DNA from 2 places in the Arthrobacter ginkgonis genome. Region 2 is predicted to be linked to the other one. Evidence: predicted binding sites of a transcription regulator. Region 2 holds the regulator's gene; the other holds the start of a gene.

Region 1 (4,401 bases), on a different contig from region 2:
GGCGGCACAACCGGCGGGTCCGCCGCAATTTCAACCACTCCGCACCCACAGCGGCAAGCGCCTAGGACAACCCAATGCCCGGCGCGAACCAGAACAAGAGAGGGAAAACAATGAAGTTCATCCACACCACTGCCGGCAGGGGAGGGCGCCTGGCGTCGCTTGCCGCCGTAGCCACCGTCGCGGCCCTGGCCCTCTCGGCCTGCGGAGCCTCCGGAGAGTCCAATGCGGAAGGCAGCCCCGCCGCGGGAGGCGACCAGAGCATCACCTTCATTCCGAAGCAGCTGAACAACCCCTACACCGACGTGGTCCTCGGCGGCGGAAAGACCGGAGCCGGGGAAGCCGGGTTCGCCAGCAACCAGGTGGTCGGACCGCTGGAGGCCTCCGCCTCGAGCCAGGTGTCCTTCATCAACGCCGAAACCCAGGCCGGCACCAACGTGATCGCCGTCGCCGCGAACGACCCCGACGCCGTCTGCCCGGCGCTCCAGGAGGCGCGCTCCGCCGGAGCGAAGATCGTGTCCTTCGACTCTGACACCAACCCCGACTGCCGCGACGTCTTCATCAACCAGGTGGTCGCCAAGGACGTGGCACTGATCCAGATGGAGCTCATCGCCGAGCAGATCGGCGGCTCGGGCCAGATCGCCATCCTCTCCGCCACGGCCAACGCCACCAACCAGAACGAGTGGATCAAGTTCATCGAGGAGGAGCTGAAGTCCAACCCGGAGTACAAGGACATCGAACTGGTCGCCAAGGTCTACGGCGACGACGACGACACCAAGTCCTTCCAGGAGGCCCAGGGCCTGCTGCAGGCCTACCCGGACCTGAAGGGCATCATCTCCCCGACCACGGTCGGCATCGCGGCCACGGCCCGCTACCTCTCCCAGTCCGAATACAAGGGCAAGGTGGCCTTGACCGGCCTGGGCCTGCCGAACGAGATGCGCGACTTCGTCAAGGACGGAACGGTCACGGAGTTCGCGCTCTGGGATCCGGCACAGCTGGGCTACGTCGCCGCCTTCGCGGGCAAGGCCCTGGCCGACGGCACCATCACCGGCGCGGCCGGCGACAAGTTCACCGCCGGCGACCTGGGCGAGCGCACCGTTGAAGAGGGCGGCATCATCATCGTCGGCCCGCCGACGGTCTTCAACAAGGACAACATCGACGACTACGACTTCTAGCCGCGCAGGCGGGTCGCGTGGGGCCCGGCGGGCGGACAGTGTCCGCCCGCCGGGCCCCACGCGGTGAATCAGGTCGGGAAAACGAGACCGGTAGGGACAATGAAACGAATCTGCTTCCAGCTCCAGGTCAAGCCTGGGCGGATCGATGAGTACAAGCGGCGCCACGCGGCGGTGTGGCCGGAAATGCTGCAGGCCCTCCAGCGGTCCGGATGGCACAACTATTCGCTGTTCCTGAGGCCCGACGGCCTCCTGATCGGCTACTTCGAGACGGAGGACCTGGCCGCGGCGCAGGCGGCCATGGCCGCCACCGAGGTCAACGGCCGGTGGCAGGCGGAGATGGGGGAGTTCTTCGAGGACCTGGACGGGGCCCCGGACGAGGGCTTCGTGCGGCTCGAGGAGGTCTTCAACCTCGAGGACCAGCTGGGCGGGGCATAAAGCGCGGGGCGGAAGGACCGTAACGGTCCCTCCGCCCCGCGCCGTGTCCGTCGCCCGCCCTGCACCGGGCGCCGCGCCATGCGCCGGGCGCTAGACCTTCGGCCGGGCGGCGCCGGTGCTGCCGCGCACCACCAGCTCCGGCTTGAAGACCACGTGCTCGTGGGGCGCCTGGGGATCCTCCAGCTCCTGGGCCAGCAGGCGGATGGCCGTGCGCCCGATCTCCTCGGCCGGCTGGCGGATGGAGGACAGGGGCACGATCGCGGAACTGGCGAAGTCGATGTCGTCGTAGCCGATCAGCGCGATGTCCCGGGGGACCTCCAGGGACTCGGCCAGCAGGACGGACTGCAGCACGCCGGTGGCCAGCAGGTCGTTCGCGCAGAAGACCCCGTCCGGCAGGAGGGCGCGGGAGCGCCGCACCAGCGCCTGGCCCACCTCCCGGCCGGCCAGGACGTTCAGCTCCTCGGTGGGAAGGAACTCCAGGGACACGCCGGGGTGCTCGGCGACCGCCTTCTCCGCGCCCCGGAGGCGGTCGGCGACCTGCTGCAGGTGCCGGCCGCCGCCGACGAAGGCGATCCGCGTCCGTCCCGTCTCCACCAGGTGCGAGGCGGCCAGGTACCCGCCGTGGACGTCGTCCACCGACACCGAGCTGTACAGCTCGGGGTCGCCTTCGCGGTCCAGCAGCACGACGACGAGCCCGTGGGCCTTCAGCTCGGCCACGCGGGCGGCGATGCTGCCGACCGGCGAGACCAGCAGGCCCTGCACGCGCTGCTCCTCGAACAGGTCGATGTAGCGCGCCTCGCGCCGGGCATCGTGGCGGCTGCTGGCAAACATCACGCTGCTGCCGGCGACGGCGGCGGCGTCCTCGGCCCCGCGGGCCACCGAGGCGAAGAACGGGTTGGCGGCGTCGAGCAGGACCATGCCGATGGTCCGGCTGCGCCCGGCCCGCAGCTGGCGGGCGGCGTCGTTGCGCACGAAGCCCAGTTCCTCGATGGCGCGCTGCACCTTTTCCTGGGTGCGCGCGGACACCCGGTCCGGGTAGTTGAGCACGTTCGAAACCGTCCCGACGGCGACTCCGGCACGGTCGGCGACGTCCTTGACGCTGGCTGGACGCATTTTCCGGCTCCTGAGCATTTTTCCGAATATGACGCTTGACACACTACTAGAAATTGCCTACTTTTGAAACGTATTTATGAAACGATTCAAAAGGCAGAGGGGTCCCTTGCGGACCCGCAGCCAACCCCTTGGATCGTCCGCCCCCGGATTTTGGAGTTCGCCCCCATGACAACGTTGTCCAGCATCGCGGCCCGCTTGGAGGGCCTTGCCATCGAAGTCCCCTCGTGGGCCTACGGCAACTCGGGAACCCGTTTCAAGGTCTTCGCCACGGCCGGGACCCCGCGCACGGTCGAGGAGAAGATCGCCGACGCCGCCAAGGTCAACGAGCTGACCGGCCTGGCGCCGGCGGTGGCCCTGCACATCCCCTGGGACAAGGTCGACGACTACGGCAAGCTCAAGGAGCACGCCGCGGGGCTGGGGATCGCGCTGGGCACGGTGAACAGCAACACCTTCCAGGACGACGACTACAAGTTCGGCTCCCTGACCCACAGCGACCCGGGCGTGCGCCGCAAGGCCGTGGACCACATGCTCGAATGCATCGACATCATGGACCAGACCGGTTCGCGCGACCTGAAGATCTGGCTCGCTGACGGAACCAACTACCCCGGCCAGGGGAACATGCGCGCCCGGCAGGACTGGCTGCAGGAGTCCCTGCGGCAGGTCTACGACCGGCTCGGCGACCACCAGCGGATGGTCCTGGAGTACAAGTTCTTCGAGCCGGCGTTCTACCACACCGACGTTCCCGACTGGGGAACCTCCTACGCCCACTGCCTGGAGCTGGGCGAGAAGGCAATGGTGTGCCTGGACACCGGCCACCACGCCCCGGGCACCAACATCGAATTCATCGTCGCCCAGCTGCTGCGGCTCGGAAAGCTGGGGTCCTTCGACTTCAACTCCCGCTTCTACGCCGACGACGACCTGATCGTCGGATCCGCCGATCCCTTCCAGCTGTTCCGGATCATGTTCGAGGTGGTCCGCGGCAACGGCTTCGGCCCGGACAGCGGCGTCGCGCTGATGCTGGACCAGTGCCACAACCTGGAGGAGAAGATCCCCGGCCAGATCCGCTCGGTGCTCAATGTGCAGGAAATGACGGCCCGGGCGCTGCTGGTGGACACCGCGGCGCTGGATGAGGCCCAGCGGGCCGGCGACGTGCTGGCCGCCAACAGCATCTTCATGGATGCCTTCTACACCGACGTCCGGCCCGGCCTGGCCGAATGGCGCGAAAGCCGGGGCCTGCCGGCGGACCCGATGGCCGCCTACCGCGCCAGCGGCTACCAGGACAAGATCAACACCGAACGCCAAGGCGGCCAGCAGGCCGGATGGGGAGCATAAGAGAAATGACGAACAACACCGTTGCGGACCTGATTGCCCGCTCGAACCGCCTGGGGGCGGACAAGCGCAACACCAACTTCGCCGGGGGCAACACCTCGGCCAAGGGCAGCCAGACCGACCCCGTCACCGGCGAGGACGTCGAGCTGCTGTGGATGAAGGGCTCCGGCGGGGACCTGGGCACCCTGACAGAGGGCGGACTGGCGGTGCTGCGGCTGGACCGCATGCGCTCCCTGGTCCAGGCCTACCCGGGGGTGGACCGCGAGGACGAGATGGTGGCCGCCTTCGATTACTGCCTGCACGGCAAGGGCGGGGCGGCCCCGTCGATCGACACCGCCATGCACGGCCTGGT
Region 2 (4,401 bases):
GCTCCGCGGCGCGCTGGGCCATCGTGCGCCCGAGGTCGGACAGGTGGAACTCCGGGAGCCGGCCGTAGAGCACCCTGTCCGGGTTGTGAACTTCCCCATGGCGCAGGAGATGGACGGTGGCAAGAGGCATGGTTCCAGTGTCTCAAACGATCGGGAAAGAGCCTAAAACGGGCCGGTGACAACCATCACGCGAACTTTTCGTTAAATCTTCAAGAAAGGTCTAGATATATGCGTTTGCATTCAATAGTCTGTTGGTGACGGGTTGAACGGCCCCGATCCCCACCCACCGCATAAGGAGAACCCATGAGCATCCCCGCAGGCCTGACTACCGGCGTCTGGAACCTCGACATCGCGCACTCCGAGATCGGATTCACCGTCCGCCACGCGGGCATCAGCAAGGTCCGTGGCAAGTTCACCGAGGCCGAGGCGACCATCAAGGCCGCCGATTCGCTTGAGGCCTCCGTGCTGCAGGCGACGGTCCGGTCCGCGTCCTTCAACTCCGGTGACGCCAACCGCGACGCGCACGTCAAGGGCCCGGACTTCTTCGACGTCGAGAAGTTCCCGACCCTGGAGTTCACGGGCACCGACATCACCGGCGGCGGCGAGGACTACACCCTGGCCGGCAACCTGACCATCCACGGCGTCACCCTCCCGGTCGAGTTCCAGGTCGAGTTCAACGGCGTGACCGTCGACCCGTTCGGCGCCACCCGCGCCGGGTTCTCCGCCGAGACCACCATTTCCCGCAAGGACTTTGGACTCACCTGGAACGCGGCCCTGGAGGCCGGCGGGGTGCTGGTCAGCGACAAGGTGAAGATCACCCTGGACGTCGCCTTCGTCAAGGAGTCCTAGGCCACCTTCCGCGGCACCACCCTCCACCACCACCTCTTCAGCGGCCGCGCCGCCGGGACCTCCGGCGGCGCGGCCGCCGTCGTTTCCTGTCCGGCCCGGGACGGGACGAAAATCAGCCTTCTTGATGACGGCGCGGCGCGGGGACCAGCGGATATCGTGAAACGGACAGCCCTTGCCGGACCAGGAGGAACCATGAGCACCCCGGACGACACCCCGCAGGTCCCGGAACAACCCCGGTATGGCCAGCGCCTGCCGGACGGCGGCCAGCCCGCCCAGCCGCAGGACCCGCAGGCCCCGCAATCCCCGCAGGCCCCCTACGGGCAACCGCAATACGGACAGCCCCAGCCCGGACAACCCCCGTACGGACAGTCGCCCTATGGCCAGTCCCCGTACGGGCAGCCGCAGGCCCCCTACGGCCAGCCGCCGTACGGCTACCAGGCCCCGCAGCCGGGCCAGTACGGCTTTGGCGGCCCGGCGACGCCGGTGGAACGCCCGAAGCAGCTGAACATTGCCTTCTGGCTCATCCTTGCCGCCGGCGCCCTGACCCTGGTCTCCGGCCTGGTGGTGGCGATGGTTCCCTCCGACGTGCTGCTGGGCATGATCGAAGGCACCCTGCGCGGCCAGGATGCGGCGACGTACGCGGAGATGCAGGCCCAGATGGAGGCGGCCGGCGTGACCTTCGCTTCCATGATCGGCATGTTCAAGACCCTTGCCGTGGTCTTCGCCGTGATCGGCGCCGGCCTCTACGCCCTGATCGCGTTCTTCATCCGCAAGGGCAGCAACGGCGCCCGCATCACCGGAACCGTGCTGGCCGCCCTGTCGCTGTTCGGCCTACTGGGGGCCGACCCGCTGACCGCGGCCGTGATCGTGCTGGGCGTCGCCGGCATCGTGCTGGCCTGGCTGAAGCCCTCGAGCGACTACATCGCCGCGAAGAAGGCCGGCCTGGCCAAATAGCCTCGCCAAGTAGCCCTGCCAAGTAGCCCTGCCAAGCAGCAGGCCAACAACGGTGTCCGCTTCCCCCACGGGATGCGGACACCGCCGTTTAAGGGGCGCCGCCGCCCAGGGCCGGCGCGGAACGGGCCCTTACGGCCGCTGCAGGCCCGTCTGGCCGGCCTGCTGGGCGTGGTAGGCCAGGATCTGCAGTTCCGTGGCCAGGTCGACCTTCCGCAGCGTCACGCCCTCGGGAACCTGCAGCACCACCGGCGCGAAGCTCAGGATGCTGCGCACCCCGATGCGGACCAGCCTGTCGGCCAGTTCCTGGGCCACCGGTCCGGGAACGGCCAGCACTGCCATGTTGGTCCGGGTGAACGTGAGGACGTCCTCCAGGAAGGCGACGTTGGCCACGCGCAGACCGTTCACGTCCCGCCCAATGAGGTCCGGGCTGGCGTCGAAGAGCGCCACCACCGAGAAGCCGCGGTTGCGGAATCCGCCGTACCCGGACAGCGCACGGCCCAGGTTGCCGGCACCGATGATGGAGACGCGCCACTCGTGGGTCAGCCCCAGGCATTCGGTGATGCGTTGGGCCAGGACCTCGGTCTCGTAACCCACCCCGCGAGTGCCGTAGGACCCCAGCAGGGACAGGTCCTTGCGCAGGATCGCCGAATTGACCCCGGCGGCCTCGGCCAGCACCTCGGAGGAGGCGCTGGAACGCCCCGCGTCACGCAGTTCGGTCAGCGCACGCAGGTACTGCGTCAGGCGGACCAGGGTGGCTTCCGGCAGGTGCCGCGCCGCGGCGGGACCGGTCTCCGCGGGGGGCTGTGCCGGCCCTTTGCTGCGTGGCATGCTCGACCGCTCCTCGTGCTGGTTGGATAGTCAACTCTAGGCCGACGCGGGGCCGGCCCCAAAAATAAAAGACGCGCCGCGCAGGACGCAACCGGCCGGGCCGTTTGAGGCCCACGACCGGTCCGCTTCAGGCCTGCGGCGCTGTGCTTTCAGGCCTGCGGCGCCGTGAGCAGGCCCTCGAGGCGCTGCGGGTCGATGACCCAGAAATCGCGAACGGTTCCGTCCACGAGCAGCACCGGGACCTCCTCCGAATGCCGGGCCAGGAGTTCCGGATCGTCGTCGATCCGCCGTTCGGCCCACGCCACGCCCAGCCTGCCGGCCACGGCGGCCACCGTTTCCCGGGCGGCCTCGCACAGGTGGCAACCGGGACGGGTCAGCAGGAGGACACGGGGTTCGGTGGCGGAGGAATCCATGCCTCCACGGTACCGGCTCCCCCTGCCGTCCGGGGCAGGCCGGGAGACAAAACGACGGCGGGGCCGCACCTCTCGCTTCGAAAGGTGCGGCCCCGCCGTCGTGCCTTGATCCGGCTTGTGCCGGAGCGCGGCTACTTCTTGTTGCGGCGCTGGTGGCGGGTCTTGCGAAGCAACTTGCGGTGCTTCTTCTTGGCCATACGCTTGCGGCGCTTCTTGATAACAGAGCCCATAGTGGTTCCTCACTGTCTATATGTGCCGACTACTTTCCGGCACCAAAAGCAACCGATCGCAGCCAACTGGACGTCAAACGTTCCTTAACAGGTTACCTGCTTCTGCAGGCGTGTCAGACCACGGGCCTCAGGCGGTCTCCGAGGCCCCATCCACACGTGCCGTGCGCAGGTATTCCTCGACGGCGGTCTCCGGAACGCGGTAGGAGCGCCCGAAGCGGACGGCGGGGAGGTCGCCCGAGTGCACCAGCCGGTACACGGTCATCTTCGACACGCGCATGACCTCGGCGACCTCGGCAACCGTCATGAAGTGCGCGTTCGCGAAATTCCCAGCGTCTGCCATCCCCGATCCACTCCTGACTTGGACAACACGGCCCATCGATGAACGACGGGTGCGTTGACTCTACGCACCGGTTGGCGCGCAGCAGGCGATGCCGTCTGGCTAGTCACTCTAGTGGCTGGAGGGGTGAAAGTGAAAGCCCTGACCGCTCCGTGGACCCGCTTTACGCAGGTCCCGCACCGGGCCCCCGACCGGGGCCGGGGACCGTCCGCCCAAGCCCCTCCTACGCGCCGCCGCGTCCGGCACGCACCGCGGCCGCGAGGGTCTCCAGCGCGGTTTCGGTCGCCTCCCAGCCCATGCAGGCGTCGGTGACGGACTGGCCGTAGACCAGGCCCTCGAGCACGGGGTTCTCCCGCGGACCGCGGGCCGCGTCCGGGGCGGGGACCTCAAGCTTCTGCGCCCCCGGAACCAGGAAGCTCTCCGCCATGAGGCCGGCGATGCCCGGCTCGCCGGCGGCAAGGCGGGCGGCGAGCTCGTCGATGACCTCCGCCTGGCGGACATGGGACTTTCCGGAGTTCGCGTGGCTGGCGTCCACGATGACGCGGGGGTTCAGCCCGGCCGCCCCCATCCGCTCCGAGGCGGCCGCGATGTCCCCGGCGGAGTAGTTCGGTCCCGCCGCGCCGCCGCGCAGGATCAGGTGCACGTCGGTGTTGCCGCGGGTCTGCACCATGCTGGCGCGCCCCTCGGCGTCGATGCCCAGGAAGGACTGCGGGGCGGCCGCGGCGCCGCAGGCGTCCACGGCGACCTGCAGGCCGCCGTCGGTGCCGTTCTTGAAGCCGACCGGCATCGA

Evidence for each region. The regulator Rex, encoded in region 2, represses fermentation and respiration genes when NADH is low (regulators of the CRP and FNR family bind a similar motif). The targets are predictions, from matches to a motif close to CTTGTGAANNNNTTCACAAG.
Region 1: the regulator Rex is predicted to act here: its motif matches at 2,794-2,813, upstream of rhaI (L-rhamnose isomerase).

Annotation. Positions count from the first base shown of each region.
Region 1 covers NZ_BAABEO010000017.1:13,660-18,060, reverse strand. Annotated here, with positions in the region: gene ABD912_RS12005 (ABC transporter permease) at 1-65, shown strand, start outside; gene rhaS (rhamnose ABC transporter substrate-binding protein) at 111-1,172, shown strand; gene ABD912_RS11995 (L-rhamnose mutarotase) at 1,272-1,607, shown strand; gene ABD912_RS11990 (LacI family DNA-binding transcriptional regulator) at 1,698-2,720, opposite strand; gene rhaI (L-rhamnose isomerase) at 2,886-4,052, shown strand; gene ABD912_RS11980 (bifunctional aldolase/short-chain dehydrogenase) at 4,058-4,401, shown strand, end outside.
Region 2 covers NZ_BAABEO010000008.1:661,389-665,789, forward strand. Annotated here, with positions in the region: gene ABD912_RS05650 (histidine phosphatase family protein) at 1-130, opposite strand, end outside; gene ABD912_RS05655 (YceI family protein) at 304-849, shown strand; gene ABD912_RS05660 (hypothetical protein) at 1,042-1,803, shown strand; gene ABD912_RS05665 (redox-sensing transcriptional repressor Rex) at 1,933-2,631, opposite strand; gene ABD912_RS05670 (glutaredoxin family protein) at 2,781-3,044, opposite strand; gene ABD912_RS05675 (30S ribosomal protein bS22) at 3,176-3,274, opposite strand; gene ABD912_RS05680 (helix-turn-helix domain-containing protein) at 3,402-3,614, opposite strand; gene ABD912_RS05685 (3-deoxy-7-phosphoheptulonate synthase) at 3,835-4,401, opposite strand, start outside.